DNA from 2 places in the Idiomarina solivarensis genome. Region 1 is predicted to be linked to the other one. Evidence: predicted binding sites of a transcription regulator. Region 1 holds the regulator's gene; the other holds the start of a gene.
What was found. Region 1 encodes ArgR, which controls arginine synthesis, uptake and breakdown. Its sites were predicted from a motif close to ANTGAATANNTATTCANT; they were not measured.

Region 1 (15,642 bases):
TGCATGGACGGCTTTGAAGTGGTGTCTCCTTACCTTGAAGGCAAAAACACCGGTAACGGCGAAAACATCAATAAAGACTTGCTCGGCAACACCGACCTGATTGTGACCACCACCGGTAATATGGACGTGTGCGACCGTTACATGCTGGCCGCACTGAAACCGACGGCTCTGGTTTGCAACATTGGCCATTTTGATAACGAAATTGATACGGCCTTTATGCGTAAAAACTGGCGCTGGGAAGAAATTAAGCCACAGGTGCACAAGATTTACCGCTCAGACGACGATAACGATTACCTACTCCTGTTGGCCGAAGGGCGCCTGGTGAACCTGGGTAACGCCACCGGGCACCCAAGCCGTATTATGGATGGTTCCTTCGCTAACCAGGTGCTGGCTCAAATTCACTTGTTTGAACAGAAGTTTTCGGACATGGACGCGAAGCAGCAGGAAGAGTACTTGCGCGTAGAAGTTCTGCCGAAGCAGCTGGACGAAGAAGTTGCGCGTTACATGGTGCAGGGTTTTGGTGGTGTCATCACCAAGCTAACGGGTGAGCAGGCAGCTTATATCCACGTAAATGAAGAAGGTCCGTTTAAGACTGACCTTTACCGTTACTAATGAGCGATATTATTTATCGTCAAATAACGGCTGCCGATTCGGCGGCCGTTATTGATCTGGCCAATGAAGTTCATGGTGACAACTACCTGAACGAAGACAGTTTTCAACAGTATCTGGATGCCGGTACCGTAGGTGACGTACAACTCAACTGGATTGCCCTGCGCGGTGATACGCCCTTAGGTATACGAATTACCCTGGCGCCCGGCCAATGGCCTATTGATGACTTTTGCACACCCGACGCCTGGCCGATTAGCGCTGACAAACTGTGCTACTTTAAGTGTGCCGCAGTATCAGAAAAAGCGCGCGGGTTAGGTATAGGCAAAGGCCTGCTGCATCGCAGTATTGAAGCTGCCAAGCAGCTGGGTTGCCGGGGTGGACTTGCACACATTTGGATGCAAAGCCCTAAAAACAGCGCGTATGAATACTTTACCCGCTGCGGTGGCGAAATGATTAAGCAACACGAAAAACGCTGGTACAAAGCCTCAGTTGAAGACGGCTATTACTGCCCGGTATGCGACGGCACCTGCTACTGCAACGCCGGCGAAATGCTACTGCGGTTTGATACGTAAGGAGCCAGATAGCGAGCGCTGAGGTTACATGGGCTACTATGGAGGACGCCCGTGAATACATCCCTGTAGGGCTTGGGCAGCGCCATCCATGGCGCTGCACACCTCCATAGTAGCCCACTGCAACCGTCGGGCGCGCTCACTACCTGACACCTTACGTACCCGCCGCAATTTACCGTATATTCTAGCAGGGCAGGTTGCTCACTTGGGAGCGTTACGAGTGTTGAAGGCCTTGATGGCGGAGTGTCGAAGGCCATGGATGGCCTTCGTCAAGCCCTCATGGATGAGCTCGTAGCGTCTCCGCCATCAAGGCCTTCAATGCTCAAGCGAAACAAGTGAGCAACCTGCCCTTCTCCGCTTTACTAGGTAGGTGATTATGTATGATCCTTTGGTTGATGGGCCTCCGGGGCCGCGTGATGCGCCTGAGGCGAGTTACTGGCAGCAGCATACGCGGGCTGACTTTCCGGAGTGTGTGGATGCGCCGGAGGAAGTGGAATTTGCGATTATTGGTGCGGGTTATACGGGCTTAAATGCGGCACGGGTTTTGGCTGAGAACGGGCGCTCCGTTGCGGTTTTTGAAGCTAACCAGTTAGCCTGGGGTTGCTCCTCGCGTAATGCCGGGTTTGTGATGAAAAGTACCGGTCGTTTGGGACTATCTGCCTGGGCGCAGCGTTTCGGTGAAGAGACGGCACGTGGCATTGCAGGCGAACACCAAACCGCGCTTCAATTAGTTGAGGAAACCCTGCGTGAGTGCCCGCAACACGGTCAGCGCCAACACGGGGGGTATCTTAAAATTGCTCACCGCCCCAGTGCTATTGCGCCATTAAAGCAACAATATGAGCAACTGAAACGGTTTAACCAACCCGTTGAGTGGCTCACCCGGGAGGAACTTTCGGCCATTATTGCCAGTCCCCAGGCCCACTCGGCCTTGCGCTTCACAGACTGCTTTGCGCTTAACCCTATGTTACTCGCTGCGGCTACGGCCCGACGGGCGTCCTCTGCAGGTGCGCAGTTAGTTGAACATTGTCCGGTAACCGCCGCTGTGTCGCTTGGCGGCAAAGGCGTGTATTTGCAAACCGCTAAAGGCGCTGTACGCGCCCGTAAGCTGTTAGTTTGTTCTAACGGCTATACCTCAGGGCAATTACTGCCTGAGCTTGCCAGTCGCTCGCTACCGGTACTGTCGAGCATTATTACTACGCCACCGCTGACTGAAACTCAAGTTGAGAGTATTCGACTGTCTCCGCAATACGCCATGATGGATACTCGCATTCTGAAATATTACTTTCGCTTACTGCCCGATAACCGTCTGCTGTTTGGCGGCCGGGGGGCCATTCAGGGAAAAAGTGCCGGCAATCCACTTTACGCAAAGCGCCTGCTGGCAGCATTACACCAGACTTTCCCGCAGCTGCGGGAAGTGAACGAGTGGGAGCATTTCTGGAGCGGCTGGGTCAGTGTGTCGTTGGATGACTACCCACGGATAGGCAATGTGAAAGACAATATCTACGCCAGCATGGGCTACTGCGGTGCAGGCGTGAGCTTTACCGCCTTAGCCGGCCAACGGCTGGCAGAAGCGGCCATGGGACACCCCCTGCCCGAACTGCCCTACTACCAGTCACAATTAAAACCCTTCCCACTACCGCGCTTCCGCCGCTTAGGCCAATGGCTCTACTACCACTACGGTCGCCTAAGAGATTAACCCCTGGGGCAGGTGGAAGGTGGCGAGCGCTGAGGTTACAAGGGCTTTTATGGAGGACGCCCGTGAATACATCCCTGTAGGGCTTGGGCAGCGCCATCCATGGCGCTGCACACCTCCACAATAGCCCTTGTAACCGTCTAACGCGCTCACTATTATCTACCACCTCACCCCGTAATTTCTTTATGCGATCAGTATAGGCTCGGAAAGACAGGTTATTCGCTTGTGAGCGTTATGAGTGTTGAGTACTTCTGTGGCGGAGTGTCGAAGGCCATGGATGGCCTTCGTCAAGCCCTCATGGATGAGCTCGTAGCGGCTCCGCCACAGAAGTATTCAATGCTCAAGCGAAACAAGTGAATAACCTGTCCCTATAGGCCAAAGACGATTTTTTCGCTTTTGAGCATTCGGGCTATGTATTTCATTAGCAGCAGTGCGGCGGCCAGGGTGGCTATTGCGCTGACTACGGTGCCCATAACGTTGACGCTTTCACCGCGTATGAGCGACAAGAAGGCCTGATGCTGACCGGTTAGCGGTAGATAGTAGAGTATGGGATTTTTGAGCCGTGCGAATTCTACGCCAAACGATGCGGCCATGGGAATAATCAGCAAAAAGCTGATGTAGGTTTGCGCTTCTTTGAAGTTCTTTGCCCGGAAAGAAACAAACAGCTGCAAAGCGGTGGCCAGCAAAGCCAGTGGCACCAACAGAACAAACATAAGTACCATCATGCCAACGCTGAAGTTCACGTTCATGCCTATTTCATGCAAAGGAACATAAGCAAAGATAATGGGAATAAGCACCAGCGACAGTATCGCGCCAAACAGCGAGAAGGTGGTTGCGGTCAGGGCTTTGCCAGTGACGATATCCCAGGTACTCAGCGGCTGGCTCAATAAAAACTCTAACGAGTTGCGCTCGCGTTCACCAGCACTGATGTCGATTGCGACGTTCATACCCGACCAGAACACCGACAGGATGATAAACACCAGCACGCTGCCCATAATAATCGCGGCTTTTGAGCCTCGGGTGGCCAAATCTTGTTTTTGCAACTGCACAGGCTGCACTACGCGTGGATCAATACCACGCAGTGTCAGACGGTAAGCGGCTATTTGGCTGGCATAAGCTTGCACGGCTTGCTCCACCCGCTTTATGTCGGTCTGCTGTTTTTGTGCTGACCAATCAGCTTTCAGTATCACTTCCACAGGTTCAGCTTTACGAATGCCTTCTTCCCAGTTCTCCGGCAAGGTCAAGACGATGGGTGTTTCGGTCTTTGCCCATTCATCTTGCTTAGCTACCACACCATTTGCACTCAGAAATTCAACCAATTGGGGAGCGTTCTCCTGACCCTTAATAGTAATTTCGACATCGGCTTCGGCCGTTAGCTGCGTTATCAGAAAAAAGAACGCAACAGCCATGAGTAACGGACCGAAAAACGCATACGACATAGCTGCTAAAACGGAGCGCTTATCACGAATTGCGTCTCGAAACTCTTTTTTCCATACGGAGGTTAATGCACTCATCAGGCCGCAATCCCCTCGTCTGTACCAATAATTTTCACGAAGGCGTCTTCCAGTTGTTCTTCGCCTGTCATGTCGCACAACTCTTGTGGCGTACCTTCTGCTGCAACTTTACCGTTGGCCATAACCACCACCCGGTCGCAAAGTGCGGCGACTTCCTGCATCACGTGGCTGGAAAACAAAATGCAGGTACCCTGCGCACGTTGTTCACGCAGTACGTCCCTTAAAATTCGGGTACTCATAACATCCAGTCCGCGGCTGGGCTCATCCAGAATTAAATGTTTAGGGCTGTGTACCAGTGCCTGTGCGAGCGCAACTTTCATTCTCTGGCCTTGAGAAAAACCAGCAGTACGACGGTCTCCCAGTTCGACAATATCCAGTTTATTTATTACCTGCTCGACCGCCTGTTTCTGCTGTTCGCCTTTAAGCCCGTGCAAACCGGCAAAGTACGCTACTTGCTCCCGCACCGTTAAGCGTTCATATAACCCGAACTTATCAGGAAATATGCCTAAATTGCGGCGCGCATCAATAGGGTTCTGATTGGCATCAACACCTTCAATTTCGGCTTTGCCGGTATCCGCTTGCAATAGCCCGTAAATAATACGCAAACAGGTTGTCTTACCCGCACCATTAGGGCCCAGCAATCCGGTTATTTCTCCGTCTTTTGCCTGAAAACTGAGAGAATCCAGTGCCTGCACGTTCTTAAATGATTTTGTCAGTGCCTCTACATTTATCATGCGTTATAGCCCCGCTGCATTTTGGTTCAGCACAAAAGGTTTCAGTCTTTGCTTCTGTAGACAGCTACCGTCAATGTTTTCAACTGAGCCTTGCTCTATAAATTTCGCAATGATTTTATTGGCGCAGGTATGGCTGGCAATGGTGTGACTGGCATTCGGTGCAACCAAATGTTTACTGTTAGGTAATGTACGTCGCGCTAAATCTCCCCACTCTGGTGGCGTTACCGGATCCAGTTCACCCGATAGTAACAATACGGGTTTATCGCTCACAATTGGATCAGACCAATAGCCCGGTGCTGTTGATGACTCCCAACCGGCGCACATATCAATAAAGGCATCTCCGGTACGGCTGCCAATAAACGTATTATTTCCGTCTTCTTTTAGGAGTTCCGGGGTTGCTCTGGGTAAGTCTTCAGCGCAAACCACTGACAACATCAGTCCTAAATAAATACTGTTTTGCGACATGGTGCCGCCCATTAACCCCAGAATGCCATGGTAGTTCCCCACCGCAGCGGAATGAATAGCATAAGGTAATAGCTGTCGGGTGCTTGGGTGATACAAGGCCACTCGAACAATGGAGCTGAACCGGCCTGGTGTTAGCTTTATCTGCAGCGGCTCAAAAGACAGAGGGTCTCTTGTGTCCAAAAGAACGTCCTGTTCTTGTAACTTATCCATCACCTGATAATAATCTTGTTCCAGGTTCGGGAGCTTCTCGTTACAAGCCGTTTGTTCTGCGCAGTCTTCTATCATTTCCTGAAAGGCATCGGACCCGTGTTGTCCGAACGGGCCTATCACTACCTGAGGCGGCGCTACAGCATCCAGAGTTGCCGTGCGGACAGAACCAGGCGCTTCCCGTAAGTAGGTCAGCCCAACGCGTGTGCCGTAGGAGCCACCGTACAAATTCAGTTGCTCGATACCGAGATGTTCACGCACCCGCTCAAAATCTTTAACCGCATTAACGGTGTGATACTGGGTTGTGTCGGTATCCGGATATTGCTTTTGGCACTCGCGGCTTAAGGCTTCAAGATCTTGCTCATCGTCCGCCCGGATTAACTCGTCGGGGCGCTGAATATCGCATTTCAGTGGATGGCTTTTACCCGTACCGCGTTGATCTATCAGTAAAATGTCGCGCTTTTGACGAACACTTTCAAACATCCGAGTAATCATGGGTGCAAGTTCTGTTGCTGCCTGACCCGGCCCGCCGGCCAAAACCAACATAGGATCGGGCTTTGCCCCTTCCTGCACAGCGGGAAGAATGGCGTAATAAATACCAATACTTTTACCGTCGGGCTCTGCGTAGTTTTCCGGGACTGATACGGTTCCACAAAGTAACTGTTCTTTTACCCCGGGCAAATAGCAACTTGTTGACTCAGTCGTTTTAGTTTGCGCCAAGCTGCTTAGTGGTAATAGTCCCAGCAACAGTAATGGCAAAGATAAGACCATCCATCGTTTCATAATAATTCCGTTTGTCTGCTTAACGGATCTATTGTCGTAGAGAACAGGGGAGGATTACAAGGTAAGTCACTGACTGATTTGTTAGAAGATGTAAAAAACCCGCAAACTGAGTTGCGGGTTTCAATAAAATAAAAAGCGGATCAGCTATTAAAGACCGGCGCGCTCTTTAATAGCCTGGGCAATTGCACTACCGCCGTGACCGTTAGCCTGAGCCCACTCATAGTCGCCAGAGCTTTTCAGTTCTTCAACAGATAGACGACCAACAATGAACTCGCCGATATCTTGTGAACCGTTTGACATTGCAAATTGCAGTAAGCTTTGACCATTACACTGAATACCAGTGTAGATATCACGTACACGGACACGAGAGTCGCGCAATTTCTTACGCATACGCATGGTGTCATCGCCCTGTACGTATGTGCATAAGCTCAAAGCCAGTTGGTTCGCCTCTGCGCTTTTCGAAAAAGTTGCGCCAGTTACTGCTACAGCAGCCATCATGGTGCCTAATACAATCGCTTTCATCTAAAACCCCATCACAAGATTGTTCAAAAATTCATCAAGATGATACTACGAACTCAAGCCCTCTGCAATGGGCTCAAATTGTCGTAAGTCACTGAATTTATAACTTCTTATTAACGTTTTCGATCGAAAATAAGAGTAGTAAAATTATGCGAGTTACGCTCATCTGCGGCAAAGTCTTGCCGCTCAACCTCTTGCCAGTCACCGACTTGGTGATAATCAGGAAAGAAGGTATCGCCCGCAACATTTAGTTCTATTTTCGTAACATATAGTCGGTCAGCCAACGGCAAAAAATTTTCATAAATTTTTCCACCACCAATAACCATAACCTCATCGACGGGCCCGGCAGCGGCTATAGCTTGTTGTACCCCAGAGACCCAAACTACCTGACTGTCCTGATTTTCCGAACGATCCGTTCGACGACTTAGAACGATATTTTTGCGTCCTGGTAGGGGGCGGCCAATTGATTCGAAAGTTCGGCGCCCCATAACAATTGGCTTACCCAAGGTAATTTTTTTGAAATACTGCAACTCATCGGGAAGGTGCCATGGCATTTTATTGTCTTTTCCGATAACCCGATTTTCCGCCATTGCGACCACAAGCGATATTTTCATTCGGTGATGCCCTTAATGCGTAGCCTGACATTTACGTCAGGGCAAATATCTCACCTGACATAAATGTCAGGCTACTTCTGATAAATAACTTCAACGTCGTGATCATCATCATCATCGTCGTCATCTTCATCGTCGTCCAGCGTCTCTTCCAGAACCTCTTCGTGGTAGCTGTCCCACATAAATTCGACCGGGTCAGCTTCTTCCTGCTTCTCGGTATCCGGTGCAGGCAGGGTTTCCAGATAAGACATCACTTCCCGACAAAGCGCATCACTGCCACGCCCTTCCAGCGCGGCAATCTGGAACACAGGGCCGTCCCAGTCCAGGGCTTTAACCAGTTCATCCACTTTTTCCTGGATCTCTTCGTCCAGTAGTAAGTCAACTTTATTAATAACCAGCCAACGCGGCTTTTCCGCCAGCTTAGGACTGTATTTTTCCAGTTCGTTGATGATAATACGCGCCTGCTCGGCAGGATCGGTGTCATCAAAAGGCGCTAAGTCGACCAGGTGCAACAATAAGCCGCAACGCTCCAGGTGCTTCAGGAATTGTATACCAAGCCCGGCCCCTTCCGCGGCACCTTCAATAAGACCAGGAATATCAGCAATAACAAAACTATTGTGCGGTGCCGGACGGACCACACCTAAATTAGGTATCAGGGTAGTAAACGGATAATCCGCTACTTTTGGCCGCGCAGCCGATACGGAGCGAATAAAGGTGGACTTGCCTGCGTTCGGCATGCCTAACAAGCCAACATCAGCCAACAACATCAGTTCCAGCTTCAGCGGGCGTACTTCGCCTGGCGTACCGTCAGTTTTCTGGCGGGGCGCACGGTTAACACTGCTTTTAAAGCGTGTATTGCCCAGGCCATGGAAGCCACCTTTGGCTACCATTAAACGCTGACCATGTTTTGTCAGATCGCCAAGAACTTCGCCAGTGTCAATGTCGGTAGCACGTGTGCCTGGAGGAACAGGCAACACGATATCGTTACCGCGCCTGCCGGTGCAGTTTTTGCCCATACCGTTTTTTCCGCGTTCAGCTTTGTGAAAACGCTCAAAACGATAGTCAATCAGGGTATTCAGGTTCTCATCTGCTTCCAGGTAGACGTCACCACCGTCGCCCCCATCGCCGCCATCAGGGCCGCCTTTGGGAATGTACTTCTCGCGACGGAAACTGATACAACCATTACCACCGTCACCCGCGTCTACGCGGATTTCTACTTCATCAACGAATTTCATCGCAATCTGCTACTTATCACTTATAGAATACTGTGCAAAATTCTAGCACATATGAAAAAGCCCCGCCGTAAGGCAGGGCTTTCAGAACCGAAACTTTTCAGTTTATGTTCACGTTATTAGTCAGTAATAACGCTCACAAATTTACGGTTTTTGCTGCCCTTCACGTCAAAAGACACTTTGCCTTCTGAGGTTGCAAACAATGTGTGGTCTTTACCGATGCCAACGTTAGCTCCTGCATGGAACTTAGTACCACGTTGACGAACCAGGATGTTGCCTGCTAATACAGACTCACCACCGAAGCGCTTAACACCGAGACGTTTACTCTCTGAGTCGCGACCGTTTTTAGTAGAACCACCAGCCTTTTTATGTGCCATGAAGTTACTCCTTAATTAGCTGTTGATACCAGTGATTTTCACTTCCGTGAACCACTGACGATGGCCTTGTTGACGACGAGAATGCTTACGACGACGGAACTTAACGATTTTAATTTTATCGCCACGACCGTGATCAATCACTTCCGCTTTCACTTTACCACCGGACACGAACGGAGCACCGATGTTTACATCGCTGCCGTCAGAAACCATCAAAACCTGGTCGAATTCAACTACATCACCGGTAGCTGCTTCCAGTTTTTCCAGGCGGACGATTTGGCCTTCAGACACACGGTGCTGCTTACCGCCACTTTGGAATACTGCGTACATATTATTCTCCACAACCCTATTGGGCATCCAAATTCAAATCAGGGCGCGAATTGTACGTAATCCCGCCAATGATCGCAACCCTTAATTTGAACTTAAGGGCTACGCTGCTGACCGCGGTTTGAGTTTCCGCGCCGCTATAAATAGTGTACCATCTCCTTTCCGTTAAATTTTGTAAATAAACAGATATCTATGATGGATATGCAGTCCATTAACGCATTAACCAAAGACGATATGCTTGGTGTTAATGCCTTAATAGGTGAACAACTTCAATCGGACGTTGCCTTAATTAACCAGTTAGGCCTTTATATTGTCAACAGTGGCGGTAAACGCTTACGCCCACTGCTTGCTATACTCGCCTGCCGCGCTTTGGGTTATGACGGTAACGATCATCGCAAACTTGCTACAATTATCGAGTTTATCCATACCGCGACTCTGCTCCACGACGATGTTGTGGACGAATCAGAGCTGCGCCGCGGACGGAAAACCGCCAATGCCGTATTCGGCAACGAAGCCAGTGTTTTAGTTGGTGACTTCCTTTATACCCGCGCTTTTCAGTTAATGGTCGATTTAGATTCACTGCGAATATTGCGTATTTTAGCAGACGCCACGAACATTATTTCTGAAGGTGAAGTGCTGCAGTTAATGAACTGCAATGACCCCGATACTTCAGAAGCCAGCTACTTTAATGTGATATACGGCAAAACCGCTAAGTTATTTGAGGCGGCCACCGAATTAGCGGGCGTGCTCACCGCGCAAAACGAGAAAGTAACCCAGCAACTGGCCGATTACGGTCGTTACCTTGGCACCGCGTTTCAGTTAGTCGATGACTTGATGGATTACACCGCGGACAGCGAATCTATGGGTAAGAATGCCGGAGATGACTTAGCAGAAGGTAAACCAACACTACCGTTGCTTTACGCCATGTGGCACGGCAACGAAACAGAACAAAAGCTGATTCGTGAAGCCATTGAACAAGGCGACGGACGTGAGCACTTACAAACCGTACTCACTGCTATGGAGCGCACAGGCGCACTACAGTACACCCGTAACCAAGCGCTAGAATCCGCCGAACAAGCACGCCAATGCTTAAGCGAACTGCCGGACTCTGACTACAAACAAGCCTTACTCGCCCTAACCCACCTGGCAGTCGACCGAGTGGCTTAGGCAGGCTTGGAGGAAAGAAATGCCTTGGGGGATCGGGTTCTGTTTCGGAGGACGCCCGCAAGTACTTCCCTGTAGGGCTTGGGTAGCGCCATCCATGGCGCTACACACCTCCGAAACAGAACCCTTCCCGCTTTATGCATTTCCAATCAACTCTGTAGCCTTCGCCGACACTCCGCCACGGAAGCCCTCAACACTCTTAACGCTTACAAGCCAACACCCTGCCCCATCAACCATTTCCGTAGCCTGATAACTCACAACCAACACTCTGTTTCAGTTGAGATATTTAAACATTGAGCCTGAGAAGCACTCTTCAGTAAGTAGCGTGGAAATGTTGGGGTGGATCAGTATTGGCGAAAAGTCATTGCAGGTTTATCTGGAGAAAGTGTGCAGCGCCAAGGATGGCGCTGCCCAAGCCTTACAGGGACGTACTTGCAGGCGTCTTTCGGAAGATAACCTGCAATGGCCAGCCAATGCTGGCCCGCCCCAATATTTTCAAGAGCGGATTGCTGAAAGCTTAGCTGGCGAAGTCGATACCAGTTTGGATGTCGCCTTTCAGGCCGTCCAGCATGTCGTCCATGCATTTTTGTTCGAAAGCACTTAGCTTGCCGTAAGACAGAATTTCTTCGGCGCCGTTTTTGCCTAAGCGTACAGGTTGTGCGAAGAACTTGGCGTTGTCGCCCGGGCCTTCAACGTAGGTGCACTCAATAGTGTCCTGGCCTTGTAAGCCTTTCAGCAATGACAGTGCAAAACGTGCTGCTGCCTGCCCCATAGAAAGGGTAGCTGATCCGCCGCCGGCTTTGGCTTCAACCACTTCCGTACCTGCGTTCTGAATGCGGTGAGTTAAGTCTTTGATTTCTTGCTCAGTAAACTCAACACCTTCAACTTGTGACAGCAATGGCAGAATGGTTGTGCCGCTGTGACCGCCGATAACCGGTACGTTAACGTTTGCTGGGTTTAAGCCGCGCAATTCGCCAACAAAGGCTTCTGAACGGATAACGTCCAGAGTGGTCACGCCGAACAATTTACGCTTGTCGTAGCAGCCTGCTTTTTTCAGGACTTCAGCAGCGATTGGAACCGTTGTGTTGACCGGGTTGGTAATGATACCAACACAAGCGTCTGGACAGTTGTCAGCAACGCCTTGTACTAAATTCTTAACGATGCCTGCGTTCATGTTGAACAGGTCAGAACGATCCATGCCCGGCTTACGCGGTACGCCGGCAGGAATTAATACGATGTCGCTACCAACCAACGCCGATGCCAGGTCATCTTTACCGAAGCCTGTTACTTTCACGTCGGTAGGGATATGACTTAAGTCAACCGCTACACCTGGAACTACTGGCGCAACGTCATACAGCGATAATTCTGAACCGGCTGGTAATTGGGTTTTCAGAAGTAATGACAATGCCTGGCCGATACCACCGGCCGCACCTAATACGGCTACTTTCATCTCAGACTCCGTTTTTGTTAGTCAATTTAAACTGCGTAAAAATGCAGAATTTGGGGCAAAACTGTACTCCTATATCGCTAAAAATACAACTTTGCGGGCGACACATTAAGGACTCGAACAGCGCCTGTTAATGCAGTACACTGGTGCTCATTATAGCATGTAATCGGCATAGGAATTGAACACTCTCATGGTGCAAGACACGTTACTTGACGCTTTTAAAACTCTGCTTCGTGAAGAGCGTTACGGCTCTCAGGGAGAAATTGTTAACGCCTTGAAAGCTGAGGGCTTCGATAACATTAGCCAGTCCAAAGTGTCGCGTATGTTGAGCAAACAAGGAGCCGTGCGCACTCGCAATGCTAAGCAGGAAATGGTGTATTGCTTACCGCCTGATTTAGCGGTTCCGTCCACCCGCGCACCATTAAGCCAGCTTGTACTGGATATTCAGCATAATGATGTGATGGTCATTATTCGCACCAGCCCGGGCGCGGCTCAACTCATTGCGCGCTTGCTTGATTCTGTCGGTAAAAAAGAAGGTGTACTGGGAACCATTGCCGGTGACGACACTATCTTTATTGCACCGCTCAAGGTAGCCGATATCGATTTTACTCTGCAAAAAGTCAGAGAATTATTTGCTAATCAGGCCGTACTGCCTTCTTCATAATCAGGTACTTCTTTGTTCTCTTGCATAAAACGCGCGGATGGCACGAAAAATCCGGAGCAGGACACGGCCTGAGAATAATCAAGCAATGGGTCATAAGCCCCTTGTTCGTCGGCGTAATAACGATTCTTAAGCCACTGAACCACTAATTTCGGCGTGTGACTAAAATACATAGCGAGCAAGCCCTGCTCGCGTAAGTCACCCCAGGGCATGTTTTGTCGCAATAACGGAATGGGCTGCTCGTTGTTGTCAATTAAACGACTTTTGGCCGCATGGGTAACGCCTTCTATTTTCGCTTCTGATAAACGTTCGCCGGACACCTTTTCCCGGCCCATCAGTTGCTCTTGCTTCTCCGGGCCAAGCTGGTCCCAGCGCCGTAAGTCGTGGCGGAACTTCTGTACGAACAAATAACTGCCATCGACAAAGTCCGCATCGTCTTTTTCTTCAATAAGGGACGCCTTTCGTTTTCTCATTCCCCTGGGGTTATCGGGGGCATCAATAAAGCCGGTTAAATCACGGCCGTCCAGATAACGGAAAGAACGGATTTGCTCAACCACTTCAATGTCATAACCAAACCATTCTATTAATGTACGTCCGGCCAGGTAGTTGGCGTCGAAGCGGTCGCAACGAATTTGAATAATGAGATCAAACGGGTGTCGGGGGGCTTCACGATCACCATCGCTCAACTCTGGAAACGCCTGCAAATGAAGCGGTTGCTTGTGCGGATAAAGAACATCCCAATAATCGGCGCCGATGCCGACAAACCCCGTTAACATGCCCTCGGAGAAACGAGCGTCAAGATCACGTAAAATCGCTGGAAAGCGGGCGAGTTTACGACGTAAACTTTCAACGTCGTCGCTCATGACATGACAAAACAACGTCAGACCATGCAGATTGGGTTCCGCGTAGACTCCTGACTGAGCTTTATCCACCCTATTCTCCCGTTTAACTGTTATTTTTGTGGGTTCGTTCTATTCGCTTTTACATTAAATAGCGCAAGAGGCATTATAGAATGCCTGTATTCGTTATGACACCGCAAGGAAAAATCATGCGTAATCTGATACTTATTTTTGGTTTGCTTGGGCTTACGGCCTGCACAACCACCGCTAACAACCAACCACAGCGTGACAGCGTTGAGCAACAGACGCCAGCGGCTCAATTTCACCAGTTGGCTGACACGATCTGGGAAGGGCTGAATACGTCCAGCGAAACTGAATTAACCGATATGTCCCCGGAAGCATTAGAGAAACGCTATCAGCAACAAGCAAAGTGGCTAGAGCAACTGAATGCAATTCAACTTACGTCACTAAGCCAGGAAGATCAGATCAACCACGCGATGATTCACTATACGCTAAAGAACAGCGTGGATGAATACCGCTTTAAAGCACACTACATGCCCTTGACGGCAGAGGGCGGCTTCCACAGTTCGTTAGCGTTTATGCCTGCGCGTACGTCTTTCGAAGACGCTGAAGATTATCAGAATTATATAGCAAAATTGCGCTCCATCCCGCGCTATATGGCACAGCAGACTCATTGGTTACGTAAAGCAATTGAAGAAGGCTACACCCAGCCAGCGGCAGCGATGGCCGGTTTTGAAGAAAGTATATTGGCTTATATTGTGCAGGATGCGGAAAAAAGCGTTTATTTTGCGCCTTTCATGCAGCAGCCGGATTTCATTGCAGACGAGCAGTGGCTGCAGCTAAAAGAAGATGCGCTGACCGCGATTGATGACCAGGTCATGCCGGCCTACGACGACTACTTTACCTTCATGGTGACGGAGTATTTGCCCAATGCACGCGAAACGATTGGCGCCAGCGCGCTACCTAACGGGGAAGCGTTTTATCAAAACCGCATTAAGCACTACACCACCTTAGATTTAACTGCCGATGAAATTCATCAAATTGGCTTGCGTGAGGTGGCTCGTATTCGCGGTGAAATGCTTGAAGCAATTGAGGCCAGTGGCTTTGACGGTAGCTTCGATGAGTTTGTCGAATTTCTACGTACCGATGACCAGTTTTATCCGGAAACCGCGGAAGAATTACTGCACTACGCAGCCTGGATAGCAAAGAAGATGGACGGGCAGTTACCGAAACTGTTCAAAACCTTACCGCGTAAGCCTTATGGCATAGCCCCCGTACCGGAAGAAATTGCTCCGAAATACACCACAGGTCGTTACTCAGGTACCAACCGTGATGACCGTGCTGGTTTTTATTGGGTGAATACTTACGCGCTGGACCGCCGTCCGCTGTACCAAATGGAAGCACTGACATTGCATGAAGCCGTGCCGGGTCACCATTTACAAAATGCCATTGCCGGCGAGTTAGAAGACTTACCGGAATACCGTCAGCAAACCTATATTTCCGCGTTTGGTGAGGGTTGGGGTTTGTACTCAGAGTACCTGGGGCTGGAAGCCGGCTTCTATCAGGACCCTTACAGCAACTTTGGTCGCCTAAGCTACGAAATGTGGCGTGCGGCACGCTTAGTGGTGGATACAGGTATGCATGCCAAAGGCTGGAGCCGTGAGCGTGCGATGGAATTCATGGCCAGTAACACAGCGTTGTCACTGCATAACGTGAAAACTGAAATTGACCGCTACATTACCTGGCCGGCACAGGCGTTATCTTACAAGTTGGGTGAACTAACCATTAAGCGTTTACGCGCTGAAGCCGAGCAACAGTTAGGTGATAAATTCGACATTCGTGAATTCCACGATGCCATACTGGAAAACGGCAG
Region 2 (15,642 bases), on a different contig from region 1:
CAGGCTACTTTAGCTATGGTCGCCCCAGGTATTGCAGAAGCGCTTATCGCAACGGCAATGGGCTTGTTCGCTGCAATACCCGCAGTTATTGCTTACAACCGTTTTACAACGAAAGTTGAAAAAGTAGATAATCAATACATGAACTTTATTGATGAATTCATTTCAATTTTGCAAAGACAGTCTGCAGCTCAGGCGAGTAAAAATAAAGCAGAGGGTGAAACGGTATGATGGTGATGCCACGCAAACGTCGTAAGCCGGTTGCGGAAATCAATGTCGTTCCGTACATCGATGTGATGTTGGTTCTGTTAATTATTTTTATGGTGACAGCACCGTTAATCACGCAAGGTGTAAAAGTTGACCTGCCGAAAGCTTCAGCAGAACCGCTTTCTGAAGAGAGTAAACCGCCTTTAATCGCATCCGTTGATGCGGAAGGGCGTTATTATTTGAACCAAGGCGATAGCAAGGATACGCCAATGAAGGCGGATGAGTTAGCGACATTGGTTGCTGCCCACTTGCAAGTTGAACCCGGTACTCCCGTAATGGTCAACGGCGACGGTTCGGTATCTTATAATCAAATTGTCCAGTTGATGGTGCTACTACAAAAAGCCGGTGTGCCATCAGTTGGTTTAATGACAGACTCTTCGGATAATTAGTTGTGGCAAAAACAGAGAGCTTAACTTTACCGCTGATATATTCGATTGCAATACACGCTGTAATAGCGGTGGTATTGTTAATCAGCTTTGAGTTTACACCTTCAACACCCGAAGCCGTAGAAATCAACTTAGAACAAAGTGATCTCGACGTGTCCGAGGAAGTCGTCAGTGCGGTAACCGTCGACAAAGCGAAAATTCAGCAGCAAGCCGAAAAAATCCGCGAAAGGAAAGCGGAAGAAAAAGCAGCGGAGCAGCGCCGGATGCAAGCGTTGGAAAAGCGTGCTGCAGAAGTTCGCAGGGCACGTGAGCGTGAGGAGCAACGCTTAGCGGAAATTGAGCGTCAACAAGAACTGGAAAAAAAGGAAGCCGCAGAAGCGCGCAAACAGGCGGCCCAAGAAAAGAAAGAAGCGGAACGTTTGGCTCAGGAGCGAGCAGAGGCCGAAGCGGCTGCGAAAGCTGCGGAAAAACGCAAACGTGAAGCTGAAGAAGCTGAGCGTAAAGCGGCAGAAGAGCGGCGCAAACGTGAGGAAGAGAGACGTAAAAGAGAACAGCAACAGAGAGAAGCGGCTGAGCGCGAGGCGCAGTTACAAGAAGAAATGGAAGCCGAAAGAGCCCGTCGGCAAGCCGCGCGGCAGCGACAGATATTAACAGAATTAGAAAAGTATCAAGCACTCATTCAACAGACGATTCAGAGAAACTGGAACGTTGACGAGTCAATGAAAGGTAAATCCTGTGAATTGACTATTCAAGTTGCGGCTAGCGGATTCGTGAAGTCGGTAACGACCGGTAATGGCGATCCTAATGTCTGTCGCTCAGCACAGAATGCGGTGTTAAAAGCGACAACATTACCCGTTTCTGATAATCCTGAAGTTTATGAACAGATGAGTACCATTAAATTGACTGTAAAACCCCAGTTGTAACAAGGTGACCGATGAAAAAAATATTAATTAACAGCATATTACTCTTTATCGCGCTCAGCTCTTTTGCTCGAGCGGGGGTACTCGAAATCGTCATCACGGAAGGTATTGATACAGCACGCCCGATTGCGGTAGTTCCTTTTCAATGGAAGGGTGAAGGAGAAGCCCCAGGCGGACTGACTGACGTTATCTCGGCGGACCTGATGCGTAGTGGTAAGTTTAATCCTATTCCTTTAAGCGCCATGCCACAGCGTCCTGTAAAAGGTGCGGATATTGATTATTCGACTTGGGCAAAACTGGGTGTTGAAGCAATTTTGGTGGGTTCGATAGAGCCTTATTCGGTCGATCGATACATGGTCAAATTTGAGCTTATCGATGTACTGAGAGGTCAGATTACCGGCGGTGACTCACAAATGTTACGCAATGGTGATCTTGTGCAAAGTAATGATCATATTTTAGATTCGCGCTCCAGCGTAATTGATGGCGATCAATTTCGTACGTACGCCCACCGAATTTCCGATGTGGTTTATGAAGCGTTGACCGGCGAGCCGGGCGCTTTCATGACCAAAATTGCCTATGTCACGGTTAATTATGATGACCGTTATCCTTATAAATTAGCGGTAGCTGATTACGACGGGGCCAATGAGAAAATTCTGCTTCGTAGTCCCGAGCCTTTGATGTCACCATCGTGGTCTCCGGATGGGACTCAGCTTGCGTACGTTAGTTTTGAAAATAAAACGGCAGAAATTTTTCTACAAAACATTTACACCACTGAGCGTGAAAAGCTCACCTCGTATCCAGGCATTAACGGCAACCCGGTTTTCTCGCCTAATGGTGATAAATTAGCTATGGTGCTATCAAAAGATGGTAATCCTGAACTTTATGTAATGGATATTAATACTAAGGACTTGCAACGTATTACTCGGAGTCGTACGATTGATACAGAACCTAATTGGACACCTGATGGTGAATCTTTGGTATTTACCTCAGAAAGAGGTGGCAGACCACAACTATATAGCGTAAATTTATCTTCGGGTCAGGTTCGACGGTTAACGTTTGAAGGTGAACAAAACTTAGGTGGTACAGTATCGCCATCAGGCAATGATATGATTTTGGTTAACCGCACGAGGGGCAACTATCATATTGCTAAGCAAGAGTTCCCGCGTGGACCGATGCAAGTTTTGACAAAGACGTCGCTGGATGAGTCACCGAGTATGGCGCCAAATGGCAGTATGGTCATTTACAGTACAACGCATAACAATAAGCAAGTACTGGCGTTGGTTTCTACCGATGGACGCTTTAAAGCACGATTACCGGCAACCGACGGTGAGGTTAAATCACCGGCTTGGTCGCCATTTATGTAAAACAAAGCCTGAATGGTTGAATTGTTCGATAAAACGATAAGGACGAAAAGGATGCAGCTTACTAAACTTTTTAAAGCTCTGGCAATCGTTGTACCAATGGCGACTCTGGCCGCTTGTAGCTCAAACCAAGAAACCGATTCAGGTGCGGGCACAAGCCAAGAGACAAATCAACAAGCAGAGCAAGACTCTGGTGTTGAAGTTGGTGCAGCAGAACGAGCAGAAAAACTTGAAGAACAGCGTCAGGAAAAAATGGAAGCGTTGCGTAAAGAGCACATGATCTTCTTCGCTTTCGACAAGTCTAATATTCAATCTGAATACACTGACCTGTTAGCCGCGCATGCTGACTACTTAGTTAAAAACCCATCAGTGAAAGTTGTTATCGAAGGACACACCGATGAACGCGGTACTCCAGAGTACAACATTGCACTGGGTGAGCGTCGTGCTCAGGCCGTTGAAGACTACCTGCAAAACTTAGGTGTTCAGGATTCTCAAACCTCTACGGTTTCATATGGTGAAGAGAAGCCGTTGATTAACGAATCGAATCCAAGCGCATACGCGAAAAACCGTCGCGCTGTATTAGTTTATTAATCTAAGATAAACGAACGGGTAGTTCATGAGAAAAACGCTGTTAGCTGTATGTTTCTGTGTGCCTGGGGCTGTTATGGCCCAGGCACCTGTTTCTGGATTGTCATCGTCGAGTGGTGTTGAGCAACGACTATCGCAAATTGAGCGCATGCTCGAAGCGCGTTCAGGTGCTCAGCTAGAGATGCTTAATCAGTTAAACTCTTTGCAGCAAGATGTTGCTGAGTTAAGAGGAATAACTGAAGAACATGAGTACCGTCTCGAGCAGTTATTACAACGTCAGCGCGAGCTGTATCAGGAAATTGATCGTCGTTTTAGTAATTTAAAAGACACCAATAGCCAAGTTGATAATGCTGGTAGTAATTACAATAACCTTAAGCAGGTTCCAACAGAAACTGACGGCAGCGGCTATTCTCAGAACTTGAGTGAGAATGACGCTTATGATGAAGCTATCGCTTTAGTGCTTGAAGATAAGCGCTACGATGCTGCGATACCTGCATTTGAATCCTTTCTGAAGAACTTTCCAAATTCGACCTATGTTCCTAATGCTCACTATTGGCTAGGGCAATTGTTTTTTGCCGAACGCCAATATGATAAAGCAAAACAGCATTTCGAAACTGTGGTTAATAAATACCCCGACAGTAATAAACGAGGCGACTGCTTATTGAAGCTGGGAGCAATTGCTAGTGAGCAGGGTAAAACGGCAGATGCGAAGGCGTATTACAAGCAAGTGATTGAACAATACCCAGATAGCACTGAAGCAAATTTAGCCAAACAACGACTAAATAAATAACAAGTCTGCAACATGTGTTCGTGAATTAAGCAGTTGCACGGTTTTTTTCAATTTTCAGTTGCATAACCGCACTATTTCAGTAAACTATGCCGCCGTTGCCAAGCAGAATTGGTAACATTATTGGCGTTGGGTTGTTAGCTCAGTTGGTAGAGCAGTTGACTTTTAATCAATTGGTCGCAGGTTCGAATCCTGCACAACCCACCACGTCGCCAATAAAAAATATCTATCCAAGTACGGGTTGTTAGCTCAGTTGGTAGAGCAGTTGACTTTTAATCAATTGGTCGCAGGTTCGAATCCTGCACAACCCACCACTTCCAATGACATAGCTACAAGCCTCTCTTGAATTCAGTTATAATAATCCCAATATATCAAGAACACTTGGAAATTAAGCCGTAGTATCATGACCGAAATTCAAACACTGGACAGCCTCGACTATACTTTCCCGCCAAAGCCTAAACCGCTAAGCGCAGAAGATAAGTCAAAAACAATCAGTCGTATTAAGCAGCTTTTGATTGAAGAAGATGCTGTGTTGGTAGCTCATTACTATACCGACCCCGATATTCAAGCGTTAGCTGAAGAAACTGGCGGTTGTGTTGCTGACTCGCTAGAGATGGCGCGATTCGGTCGTGACCACTCTGCTCAGAAGTTGATTGTGGCTGGTGTTCGCTTTATGGGGGAAACCGCAAAAATATTAACACCTCATAAGCAAGTGCTCATGCCGACGTTAAAAGCGGAATGCTCGCTCGATCTGGGCTGTCCTCCGGAAAAATTCGCTGAATTTTGTGACCAGCACCCTGATAGAACTGTTGTGGTTTACGCTAATACTTCTGCAGCGGTTAAAGCGCGGGCCGATTGGGTTGTAACCTCGAGCATGGCGCTTGAGCTTGTTGACTATCTGGATGCCAAAGGTGAGAAAATACTGTGGGCTCCCGATCGCCACTTAGGCGGCTATATTGCGCGTGAGACAGGCGCAGACATGCTGTTATGGCAAGGCGCCTGCGTGGTGCACGACGAGTTTAAAGCAAAAGCTCTGCTGGACATGAAGAAACTTCATCCGGAAGCCGCTGTTCTTGTTCACCCTGAATCACCTGAAAATATTGTAGCGCTTGCGGACGCTGTGGGTTCCACCTCCCAATTGATAAAAGCCAGTCAGGAACTGCCTAACGAGACGTTTATTGTGGCGACGGACAAAGGCATTTTTTACAAAATGCAGCAGCTGCAACCGAACAAGACGTTTATCGAAGCCCCGACCGCTGGAAATGGCGCAACCTGTCGTAGTTGTGCACACTGTCCATGGATGGCAATGAATGGTCTGAAAGCGATAGAAGAAGCTCTGGCAGAAGGTGGTGAGGCTCACGAAATACAGGTGGACGAAGCCTTAGGCAAAAAGGCCATGGTGCCACTGGATCGAATGCTCGAATTTGCGGCAAGCTTAAAATAATGAAACAGGCTCCTTCGGGAGCCTTTTTAATTCCTGCCTTATACAAGGTATTTATAATCGGCATAAATACATCACCTACCGAAGTAAACAAGTGCATGCTAATCTAAGTTTATTGAATAATTATTCGGACGGTGTAGGCATGGGACTTTATGATCCAGCTGAAGTGCGCGACAACTGCGGTTTTGGCCTTATTGTTAATATTAATGGGCAAGCGCAACAAGGGTTAATTTCTACCGCTGTTAAGGCGTTGGACCGTATGCAGCATCGGGGTGGCATTGGTGCCGATGGAAAAACCGGTGATGGCTGCGGTTTGCTGTTACAGATGCCGGAGCAATTTTTCCGTCAGTTTGCAGAAAAGCAAGGCCTGCAGCTGAGCAAGAAATTTGCCGTTGGTATGGTTTTTTTCAGCCGCGATAAAGACAAACGAGAGGCGGCACGTCAGCTGATTGAACAAGAACTCCAACAAGAGACCTTAGCCGTGACTGGCTGGCGTAAAGTGCCGGTGAACAATGATGTATTAGGGGAGGGAGCAAAGTCCTCTGAGCCGATGATAGAGCAAGTGTTGGTCTCCGCGCCTCCGGGCTGGCGAAAGAAAGATTTAGAAAGACGCTTGTACATGGCAAGACGACGTATTGAAAAGCACATTCCCAATCAGGATGAACTGTATATATCCTCGTTGTCGAGCTTGGTGCTGGTCTATAAAGGGTTGATGATGGCGGCGGATTTACCAGCCTATTATGCCGATTTAGCAGATTCTGAGATGAAAACCTCTATTTGTGTTTTCCATCAACGGTTTTCGACCAATACTGAGCCTCGGTGGCCTCTGGCCCAGCCTTTTCGTTTTCTCGCACATAACGGGGAAATAAATACCATACGGGGAAACCGGCAATGGGCTCAGGCCAGGGCTTACAAATTTCAGACTCCTTTACTGCCTGATCTGCAAGAAGCTAAACCGTTAGTGGGTTTGTCGGGCTCAGACTCTGCATCGCTGGATAATATGCTGGAGCTTTTATTAGCCGGAGGGATGGACTTATTTCGGGCTATGCGATTGTTAATTCCTCCAGCCTGGCAGGGTGACGCAACCATGTCAGATGAAATGCGTGCTTTTTACGAATTTAATTCTCTGCATATGGAACCCTGGGACGGACCTGCTGGTGTTGTGATGAGCAACGGGCGTCACGTAGCTTGCAGTCTGGACCGAAATGGTTTGCGTCCGGCTCGGTATATTTTGACTCGTTCCGGCATTTTGACGGTAGCCTCCGAAGTTGGAATCTGGGACTACGATGAGCAGGAAGTGATTGAAAAAGGGCGCTTAGGTCCGGGTCAAATGATGGCGGTAGATACCTACACCGGAAAGATTTGGTACAACGATCAGATTGAAGAGGAGTTGAAGCAACGTCACCCTTATAAGCAATGGTTGGAGCAACATCGCCGTCATTTGATACCCTTTGAGCGGAGTCATGCCGATAAGCTGGGTAAGCGTTTGTATGACGATGAAACTATGCTGATTCTTCACAAAGCTTATTTGTATTCTGAAGAAGAATTACAGCAAATTATCAGTGTGTTGGCTAAAGATGGTCAGGAAGCGGTCGGATCAATGGGAGACGATACGCCAACCGCTGTGCTGTCAAAGCAGCCTCGTTTGCTGTACGACTATTTCCGACAGCAGTTTGCACAAGTAACAAACCCGGCCATTGACCCGATACGTGAGCGTCACGTGATGTCGCTTTCCACTATTATTGGCCGGGAGCACAACGTGTTTAATGAGGCTTCCGGTGACGCTGACCGAGTCGTGTTCGAGTCTCCAATTTTAATGTACACCGATTTAAAGCAGCTGCGCGAACTGGATGCACAACACTACCGGGCAACAACCTTGTCGCTGGCCTTTAGACCTGAACAGTGCAATTTAAAACAAGCGATTGAGAACCTGGTTGAACGCGCGAAAAGTGCGGTTAAGGATGAGCAAACGGTCATTCTGATACTGAGTGACAGAAATTTGCAGCCGGAAGAATTGATGATACCTGCAGCGATGGCTGTGGGGGCAACTCAGCAGGCTTTAATTGCAGATGATTTACGCTGTGATTCGAACATTATTATTGAAACAGCGTCAGCACGCGACCCCCATCATATCGCGGTCCTGATTGGTCTGGGAGCCACGGCAGTATACCCTTACCTGGCTTATGAATCAGTCGAGCAACTTGTTGCCCGAGGAAAAATCGAATTGGCTATTAGGGAAGCGCTGTTAAATTACCGGCAAGGTCTCAATAAAGGCCTCCTGAAAATTCTGTCAAAAATGGGCATCGCTACCGTGTCAGGTTATCGAGGTTCCTCATTATTTGAGGCGGTAGGGTTGAATGAAGACGTTCGCCGCTGTTGTTTTGCTAACGTGCCGGCACGGATAGACGGCACGGGCTTCGAGGATATTCAGCAGGATCTGCAACAAAGCTTCCATAAAGCCTGGTTAAAACGTAAACCTCTCGCCCAGGGTGGACTACTAAAATACGTACACGGGGGCGAGTATCACGCTTATAACCCAGATGTTGTCACCGCGTTGCAGCGAGCCGTCATTAGCGGAGAACAGCGAGACTACAATGTCTATGCGAAGTTTGTAAATCAGCGACCGGTCACTCACCTGCGTGATTTACTCAATATTAGGCTACCTGAGACGCCTAACATTGAAAAACACGACGTTGAATCCAAAGAACGTTTGTACCAGCGGTTTGATACGGCGGCTATGTCCATCGGTGCATTGAGCGCGGAGGCACACGAAGCACTTGCTATCGCGATGAACCAAATAGGCGGCCACTCTAACTCGGGAGAGGGGGGAGAAGATCCCAAGCGGTTCAACAGCCCGAAAAATTCCCGTATTAAGCAGGTGGCATCTGGTCGCTTCGGTGTGACGCCACATTATCTGGTGAATGCCGATGTTATTCAGATAAAAGTTGCTCAAGGCGCTAAACCCGGCGAGGGTGGACAGTTGCCCGGTGAGAAAGTCACGGCTGAAATCGCTCAGTTGCGCTATGCCGTGGCAGGCACTACTTTGATATCGCCGCCACCGCATCATGATATTTATTCGATTGAAGATTTAGCCCAGCTGATCTTTGATTTAAAACAAGTCAATCCAAAAGCAGTGGTTTCGGTGAAGCTAGTTTCGACCCCCGGAATTGGCACCATTGCCACCGGTGTCGCTAAAGCTTATGCGGATTTAATTACCGTATCCGGCTACGACGGCGGAACCGGTGCAAGCCCAATGACGTCGGTAAAATACGCGGGCTCTCCGTGGGAACTGGGATTGGTCGAAGTGCATGAAGCCCTGGTGGCAAATAATTTACGTCACAAGATTCGGCTGCAGGTGGATGGTGGATTGAAAACCGGCATGGATATTGTAAAAGCGGCAATTTTAGGTGCTGAGAGCTTTGGTTTTGGCACCGCACCGATGATTGCGCTGGGCTGTAAATATTTACGTATTTGCCACCTGAATAACTGTGCGACTGGTGTGGCGACACAGGATGAAACGCTGCGCCGCGAACATTTTTCGGGTTTACCGGCGCGTGTGGTTAAGCTGTTTGAATTTATGGCTGAAGAGGTCCGTGATATTTTGGCGACTCTGGGTTTGACTCAGCTGACCGATGCTATCGGACGGGTCGATCTGCTGGAGCGTCTGGTAGGTGAAACCAAACGTCAGCAACAGTTGCAGTTGAACGCTCTGTTGGATTCAGCCGGAGTTCGCTCGAATCACGCGCTATATTGCACGCACAAAAATTCACCTTTTGATGAAGGTAAATTGAATCAGCGTTTACTCGCGCTGTGCAAAGGTTCCATTGATACGCGCAGCGGGGGGCACTGGTCTCTCACTATTCGCAATGATGACCGTTCGGTCGGCGCAAGTGTATCTGGCTACATCGCAAGCCAGCATGGAAACCAGGGAATGGCGGTTGCACCCATTACGTTAGGTTTTATTGGTACCGCCGGACAAAGTTTTGGTGCCTGGAATGCGGGGGGATTAAAGCTGCACCTGACAGGGGACGCAAACGACTATGTGGGCAAAGGTATGGCCGGTGGAGAGCTCACCATTAAACCTCCTGCAGGTTGTCGTTATAAGACTCATGAGTCCGTGATTATGGGGAATACCTGTTTGTATGGCGCCACAGGCGGAAAACTTTATGCGGCAGGTTGCACTGGCGAGCGCTTTGCCGTGCGAAATTCCGGCGCTACCGCTGTGGTAGAGGGTATTGGTGATCACGGTTGCGAATACATGACCGGCGGGATTGTGGTGGTATTAGGTGACTGCGGCATTAACTTTGGTGCCGGCATGACCGGTGGTTTTGCGTATTTAAGAGACAACGATGGTGATTTACATCGCCGGCTTAACCACGAACTGGTTGAGGCGGTTCCACTGGACACTCCAATTATTCAAGAGCATCTACGCGGTCTAATCAATGAGCATCACGAAGCGACAGGTAGCGAGTACTCCCGTGAGCTATTGCGTGATTTTGAGCAGGTTGTCGGTAGCTTTTATATCGTGAAACCGAAATCCGCAGATGTCAAAGAGCTGCTTGGGCATAGAGCGCGGTCGACCGCAGAATTACGAGTGCAGGTGATGTAATGAACAAAAATATCTATCAGTTTTTAGACGTGCAACGCATTGACCCGCCGAAACGCTCGGTTGAAGAACGCCGCATTGAATTTAAAGAAGTTTACGACCCTATGCCGGATGTGCAGTTACAAGGTCAGGCTGATCGGTGCCTGGATTGCGGCAACCCCTATTGTGAGTGGCAGTGCCCAGTGCATAATTACATTCCCCAGTGGTTGGAATTGGCAAACGAAGGGCGGGTTATAGAAGCGGCTGAGCTGATGCATAAAACCAACAGTTTGCCTGAAATCTGCGGCAGGGTATGCCCTCAGGATCGCCTGTGTGAGGGGGCTTGCACGCTCAATGACGGCTTTGGCGCAGTGACCATTGGCAGTATTGAAAAGCAAATGGTCGACGAAGCCTTTAAGCAGGGCTGGCGTCCGGACTTAAGCGGAGTCACTCAGCGCCAGGAGCGAGTTGCCGTCATTGGTGCCGGACCTGCTGGCCTGGCATGTGCTGATGTATTAGCGCGTAACGGTGTCAAAGCTGTGGTTTATGATCGCTACCCGGAGATTGGTGGACTGCTGACCTACGGAATTCCGCCATTTAAACTGGATAAAGCGGTAATGACGTTACGCCGTGAAATATTTACCGACATGGGTATTGAGTTTAAATTGGGTGTTGAAGTGGGTAACGACATCAGCTTTGCTGAGCTGGAAGCAGAATACGACGCAGTATTTCTAGCTTTGGGAACTTATAAAGCACTGGATGGGAAACTGAAAGGGTTGAATGCAAAAGGAGTTTATCCTGCCTTGCCATTTCTGATTGGCAATACACAGAAACTCATGGCGCACGAACCCATGTCTCAATATCCACTTATTGACGTTAAAGACGAGACTGTTGTTGTACTTGGTGGTGGCGATACTGCTATGGATTGCGTCAGAACTTCAATAAGGCAAGGGGCTAAGTCAGTTGTTTGCGCTTATCGCCGCGACGAAGGGAATATGCCGGGGTCACGCAAAGAAGTTCAAAACGCTCGCGAAGAGGGTGTATCTTTTGAATTTAATCTGCAGCCATTAGAAGTCGTAACCGACGGTGAAGGTAAAGTCAGCGGTGTGAAAATGGTCCGAACGGAGCTTGGCCCGGCTGACGAAGATGGTCGACGCAGACCGCAGCAGGTGCCTGAATCAGAATTTTTGATGCCCGCCACTGCGGTGATTATTGCTTTTGGTTACCAGCCCAACCCACCAGAATGGTTACAACAACACAAAGTGGAATTGAGTGACTGGGGTACGGTGCTCGCCACCGGCGATACCGAATTTGCGATGCAAACCAGTAATCCGAAAGTTTTTGCCGGCGGCGATATGGTGCGTGGCGCCGATTTAGTTGTCACCGCCATTGCGGAAGGACGCAATGCGGCAGAGGGAATGCTTGACTACTTTGACACACTGTAACTGAACCGTAACGGGTAAGCAGCGGCAGCGCTATTAGCGCCGCCACTGGTCAATAACAGGTGCGTAACCGTCACGAAAACTAGGGTACTGAAGCTGATAACCACTTTCCTTAAATCGGGTATTGAGGCAGCGCTTCGATCCCCTGGGCCCAACATTAGTATCAATCTCGCTGGGGAGCGTCAGGTTCATTTGTTGGGCTAACCACTGATAAACTTCATATTGTTTCACTGGCTCATCGTCATTGACTAAGTATAGAGGATGGGGTTGGCTGACCTGAGTCAGTAAATGGGCAATAAAGCCAGCGACATCATCCTGGTGTATCCGGTTTGTCCAGCTATCTCTTAGTTGCACTTTACCCTCACAAAGCTGGCGCAATAAAAAGTCACGTCCCTCTCCGTAAATACCGCTGCAACGAAGAACGGTTGTCTGGCCGGGTAATGATTGAATAAGAGACTCAGCCTGCAGTAACGCCTTACCTGAGTCGGCAGTGGGAGCTGTTTCGCTGTCTTCATCAATCCATTCGCCGTTACGTTGTGCGTAAACTCCAGTACTGGAAACGTAAATAATATGAGGTTGATGAGTTTGTTGTGATAACACTTGCTGTAGGTGGCGGCAGGGAACCACATAGCCTTGATGATAACGGTCCTCCGCGTTATTTGCCGGAGTGAGGGTAATAATAACGTTATCCCAGTGTTGCTCAAACAGTTGGTAAAGTTCCTGTTCGTTGTTTACGTCAGCCGCCTGTAATTTAACACCATCACGAACTGGCTTATTAGCCGGATTTCGACACACTCCGGTAATTTGACTTGTCGTTGTGCGAAGCCGTTGTGCAACACGGTCTGCAATATCACCGTAACCAAGTAAAAGCGTTTGCATGAAGATCCTAATAGCGTTAATGTAAATAAAATGTTGAGTTAAATAATAAGACTTACCGATAGCCCATTATGAGCAGTGATGCCTCCGTAGAAACCCTGATTGATGAGCTTAAAACAGATTACCATCGCTCTCAATTCGAGTCTCTTTTTAAACGCAAAACAAAGCACCTTTCCGGGCCGGAAAAGCTTCAGGCCCGTATGAGAATCAATGAGCTAGCGAAGCCTGCTTTGGGTGTTGTCGATTTGCGCAAAAAAATCCCCGCTGAGGTTAAGCCCTATTCCTTCCAGGGGCGAACGCACTACTTCGATTTAGCTGCCAGGCGGCTATTTGAAGAAGGGCTCCGTCTTTATAAAGGCGTTTTTACAAACGATACCAAGCAAAAAATATTGGCATTAAAAGAACACCATCAGCAGTTGGCCGAAAGTATGGCCCTGGCTCAAGAAAAACAGGATAAAGCATTAGACAGTTTTGTTGCCGGTCGTTCATACGTTCGGAATGAGGAACGTATGAACATGGTGACATCGGTTAAAATGAAACTGGCAGATAATCAGCAGTTTAAAGCAATGACTGTGGATGTTTCAATCGATGGCTTACAGCTTAAACTGAGTCCTGAACCTCAATTAAGTGGCTTAAAACATGGACGTATTAAAGTTTGCTTTTCCGGGCTTGCTGACGATTTTGTATTTGACGGAGACCAAGAATACGAATACCGAGTGGTTGGGGTCAAAGAAAACGATGTGTGTGTGTATTTACGTTTAAAGCGTTTGAATGAATCGAGTGACGATGCTCTCAGTCAATTTCTTTCATCAATGCTGGCCAAATTCAGACGACGATATAAGGTGAATGTCGATCACATCGCTCAGCGTGTTATAGCGCGTGGACATGAACGATGTTGGCTTGAAGCCATTCAGGCGCTACCAATACTACTCAGTGATAAGTCATCAAGCTGTGTTGTGGTTAAAACAAATGGCAATCAAGCGTTGCTGAACAGCTGGCAACAGCATCAAAACGATTTGATTGCAGAACTTATTGAACAGCCCTGGGTGCAATCTGTAATTCATGAGTTACGTAATTTACGGGAAGTGACGCGTAAGCAAGTGCTTTTCTTTCGTATTAGCCTGCCGGTGAATAAAATTTGGCGCGAGTACTTACTGCCTTTTCAAGCCCTGAAAAAGGAAACGAGCCTGTTAGCAACACTTAATGAGTTACGGGCGGCTGGCTATGGAGTGCGTTGGTACCAGCTTACATTAACTTATTGTAGAGAGAAACAATGGACTTATGCTGAATTAAACGCCATAAGAACACCGCTTTGGTGTGAGCGTTCTGCAGGCAAAACCCAACTGCCAGTATTGCAAGATTACCGTACCAAAGGGGCGAATGAACTTGCTTGCAAAGTACTGAGCAATGAAGGTTCCGTAACGCAAGAAATTTTTCGGCAGGTTCTATCGAATGCTGTTTTTTTGTACAGAGACACCGTCGACTGGGAGCCGAAGCTTGCCGGTTTGATGCCCGTAGCTGACGGTATTTCAAAGGTGCTCAGCGAAACGGATTTTTGGTTGGCTAATGGCGACAGAATCATGGGCGGCTCTCGTCTCAGTTCCGAATTAAGAAAGGCGCTGCGACGCCTGCCGCCGAATGAGAAGCTGTCATGTCGTATACTATTGTTAAGGGTCACTAAAACCTCACAAAGAGAGGGCGTTATAGGTCGCTATCTTCATGATTATGAGAGTTTTGAGGAGGCTGCCGAATACATTCGTTTTCTTAATGAGGACCATAACTTTCTCGCAATACTGGTGTCTGGCCAGCCCTGCAAAGGTGAACTCTCAGAAGAGTTAATGGCTGACTTGTCGTATATTCAACGCTATTTACCGCATCGTGCACGGGAGCTTGAAAATAGCTTCAGGCAGTTACAAGCAGTGATAACCTTAACTGACGTGACGCAGGCGTTAACTGAGTTGGCGGAGTTAACTGCAAAATCTTGAAAACACCTTGTTGCCGATAGTTGGCGTGTCTTTCCATCGCCGGCTATTTGTCGCATAATCGAAAAACGTTCATTTATTAACAGGTATTCAATTATGTTGAAATCATGGGCAAATCCGTTGCTTGCGGTGAGTTTTGGTTTAGCACTGCCATTGAGCGCAATCGCTCAGGACGGTATTGATTATAAGGAACAAGAAAAGCTACATGAAATAGCGAATGCGACGCAGGCCGATCGAATTGAAAGTGACATTCGGACCTTAGTGGATTTTGGAACGCGCCATACGCTGTCGGAAACAGAATCAGACACACGGGGTATTGGTGCTGCGAGACGCTGGATTTTTGCTGAATTTGAACGAATATCTGAAGCTTGTGGTGGTTGTCTGGAAGTGATGTACGTGAGCGACACTATTTCGGGGGAAGAGCGCATACCAAACCCGGTTGAGGTAAAAAGTGTCATTGCTATCCAGCGAGGAAAAACAGACCCTAATCGTTATGTGATGATGTCCGGTGATATCGACTCACGCGTCAGTGACGTTATGGATTACACCTCGGATGCTCCTGGTGCAAACGACAACGCCTCTGGTGTTGCCGGCGCGTTGGAAGCTGCGCGAGTGTTAACTCAGTACGAGTTTGACGGCTCTATCGTTTATGCTGCTTTGGCTGGCGAAGAACAAGGCTTGTTTGGCGGGAAAATCCTGGCGGAGAAAATAAAAAAGGAAGGCTGGTTTCTTACCGGCGTTTTGAATAATGACATGATAGGTAATATTGAAGGTGTTAACGGGGTCATTAATAACAGCACCGCTCGTATTTTCGCGGAAGGCACCCGTATGAACGAATCGGATCGTGAAGCAACCATGCGTCGTTTTTACGGCGGCGAAAACGATTCACCTTCACGTAATTTAGCACGTTACATTGATACTGTAGCTGATCGTTATATTACCAATCTAGATACTATGGTGATTTATCGCTTAGACCGGTTCGGTCGTGGTGGACACCATCGACCTTTTAA

Region 2: a site for ArgR is predicted at 5,862-5,879, ahead of gltB (glutamate synthase large subunit). Genes of this name have one in related genera too.

The regions. Positions count from the first base shown of each region.
Region 1 is NZ_JAVFHZ010000003.1:146,808-162,449, reverse strand. It holds gene ahcY (adenosylhomocysteinase) at 1-612, shown strand, start outside; gene RBK99_RS06650 (GNAT family N-acetyltransferase) at 612-1,181, shown strand; gene RBK99_RS06645 (NAD(P)/FAD-dependent oxidoreductase) at 1,555-2,874, shown strand; gene RBK99_RS06640 (ABC transporter permease) at 3,240-4,385, opposite strand; gene RBK99_RS06635 (ATP-binding cassette domain-containing protein) at 4,385-5,119, opposite strand; gene RBK99_RS06630 (alpha/beta hydrolase) at 5,123-6,574, opposite strand; gene RBK99_RS06625 (DUF3718 domain-containing protein) at 6,722-7,096, opposite strand; gene folA (type 3 dihydrofolate reductase) at 7,207-7,707, opposite strand; gene cgtA (Obg family GTPase CgtA) at 7,779-8,939, opposite strand; gene rpmA (50S ribosomal protein L27) at 9,056-9,313, opposite strand; gene rplU (50S ribosomal protein L21) at 9,329-9,640, opposite strand; gene ispB (octaprenyl diphosphate synthase) at 9,833-10,804, shown strand; gene mdh (malate dehydrogenase) at 11,319-12,251, opposite strand; gene argR (transcriptional regulator ArgR) at 12,439-12,912, shown strand; gene RBK99_RS06585 (Dyp-type peroxidase) at 12,888-13,841, opposite strand; gene RBK99_RS06580 (DUF885 domain-containing protein) at 13,958-15,642, shown strand, end outside.
Region 2 is NZ_JAVFHZ010000006.1:77,989-93,630, reverse strand. It holds gene tolQ (protein TolQ) at 1-228, shown strand, start outside; gene tolR (protein TolR) at 231-653, shown strand; gene tolA (cell envelope integrity protein TolA) at 656-1,573, shown strand; gene tolB (Tol-Pal system beta propeller repeat protein TolB) at 1,585-2,934, shown strand; gene pal (peptidoglycan-associated lipoprotein Pal) at 2,986-3,522, shown strand; gene ybgF (tol-pal system protein YbgF) at 3,596-4,309, shown strand; tRNA gene RBK99_RS10950 (tRNA-Lys) at 4,438-4,513, shown strand; tRNA gene RBK99_RS10945 (tRNA-Lys) at 4,545-4,620, shown strand; gene nadA (quinolinate synthase NadA) at 4,710-5,750, shown strand; gene gltB (glutamate synthase large subunit) at 5,890-10,356, shown strand; gene RBK99_RS10930 (FAD-dependent oxidoreductase) at 10,356-11,777, shown strand; gene RBK99_RS10925 (SDR family oxidoreductase) at 11,811-12,653, opposite strand; gene RBK99_RS10920 (PilZ domain-containing protein) at 12,722-14,635, shown strand; gene RBK99_RS10915 (M28 family metallopeptidase) at 14,729-15,642, shown strand, end outside.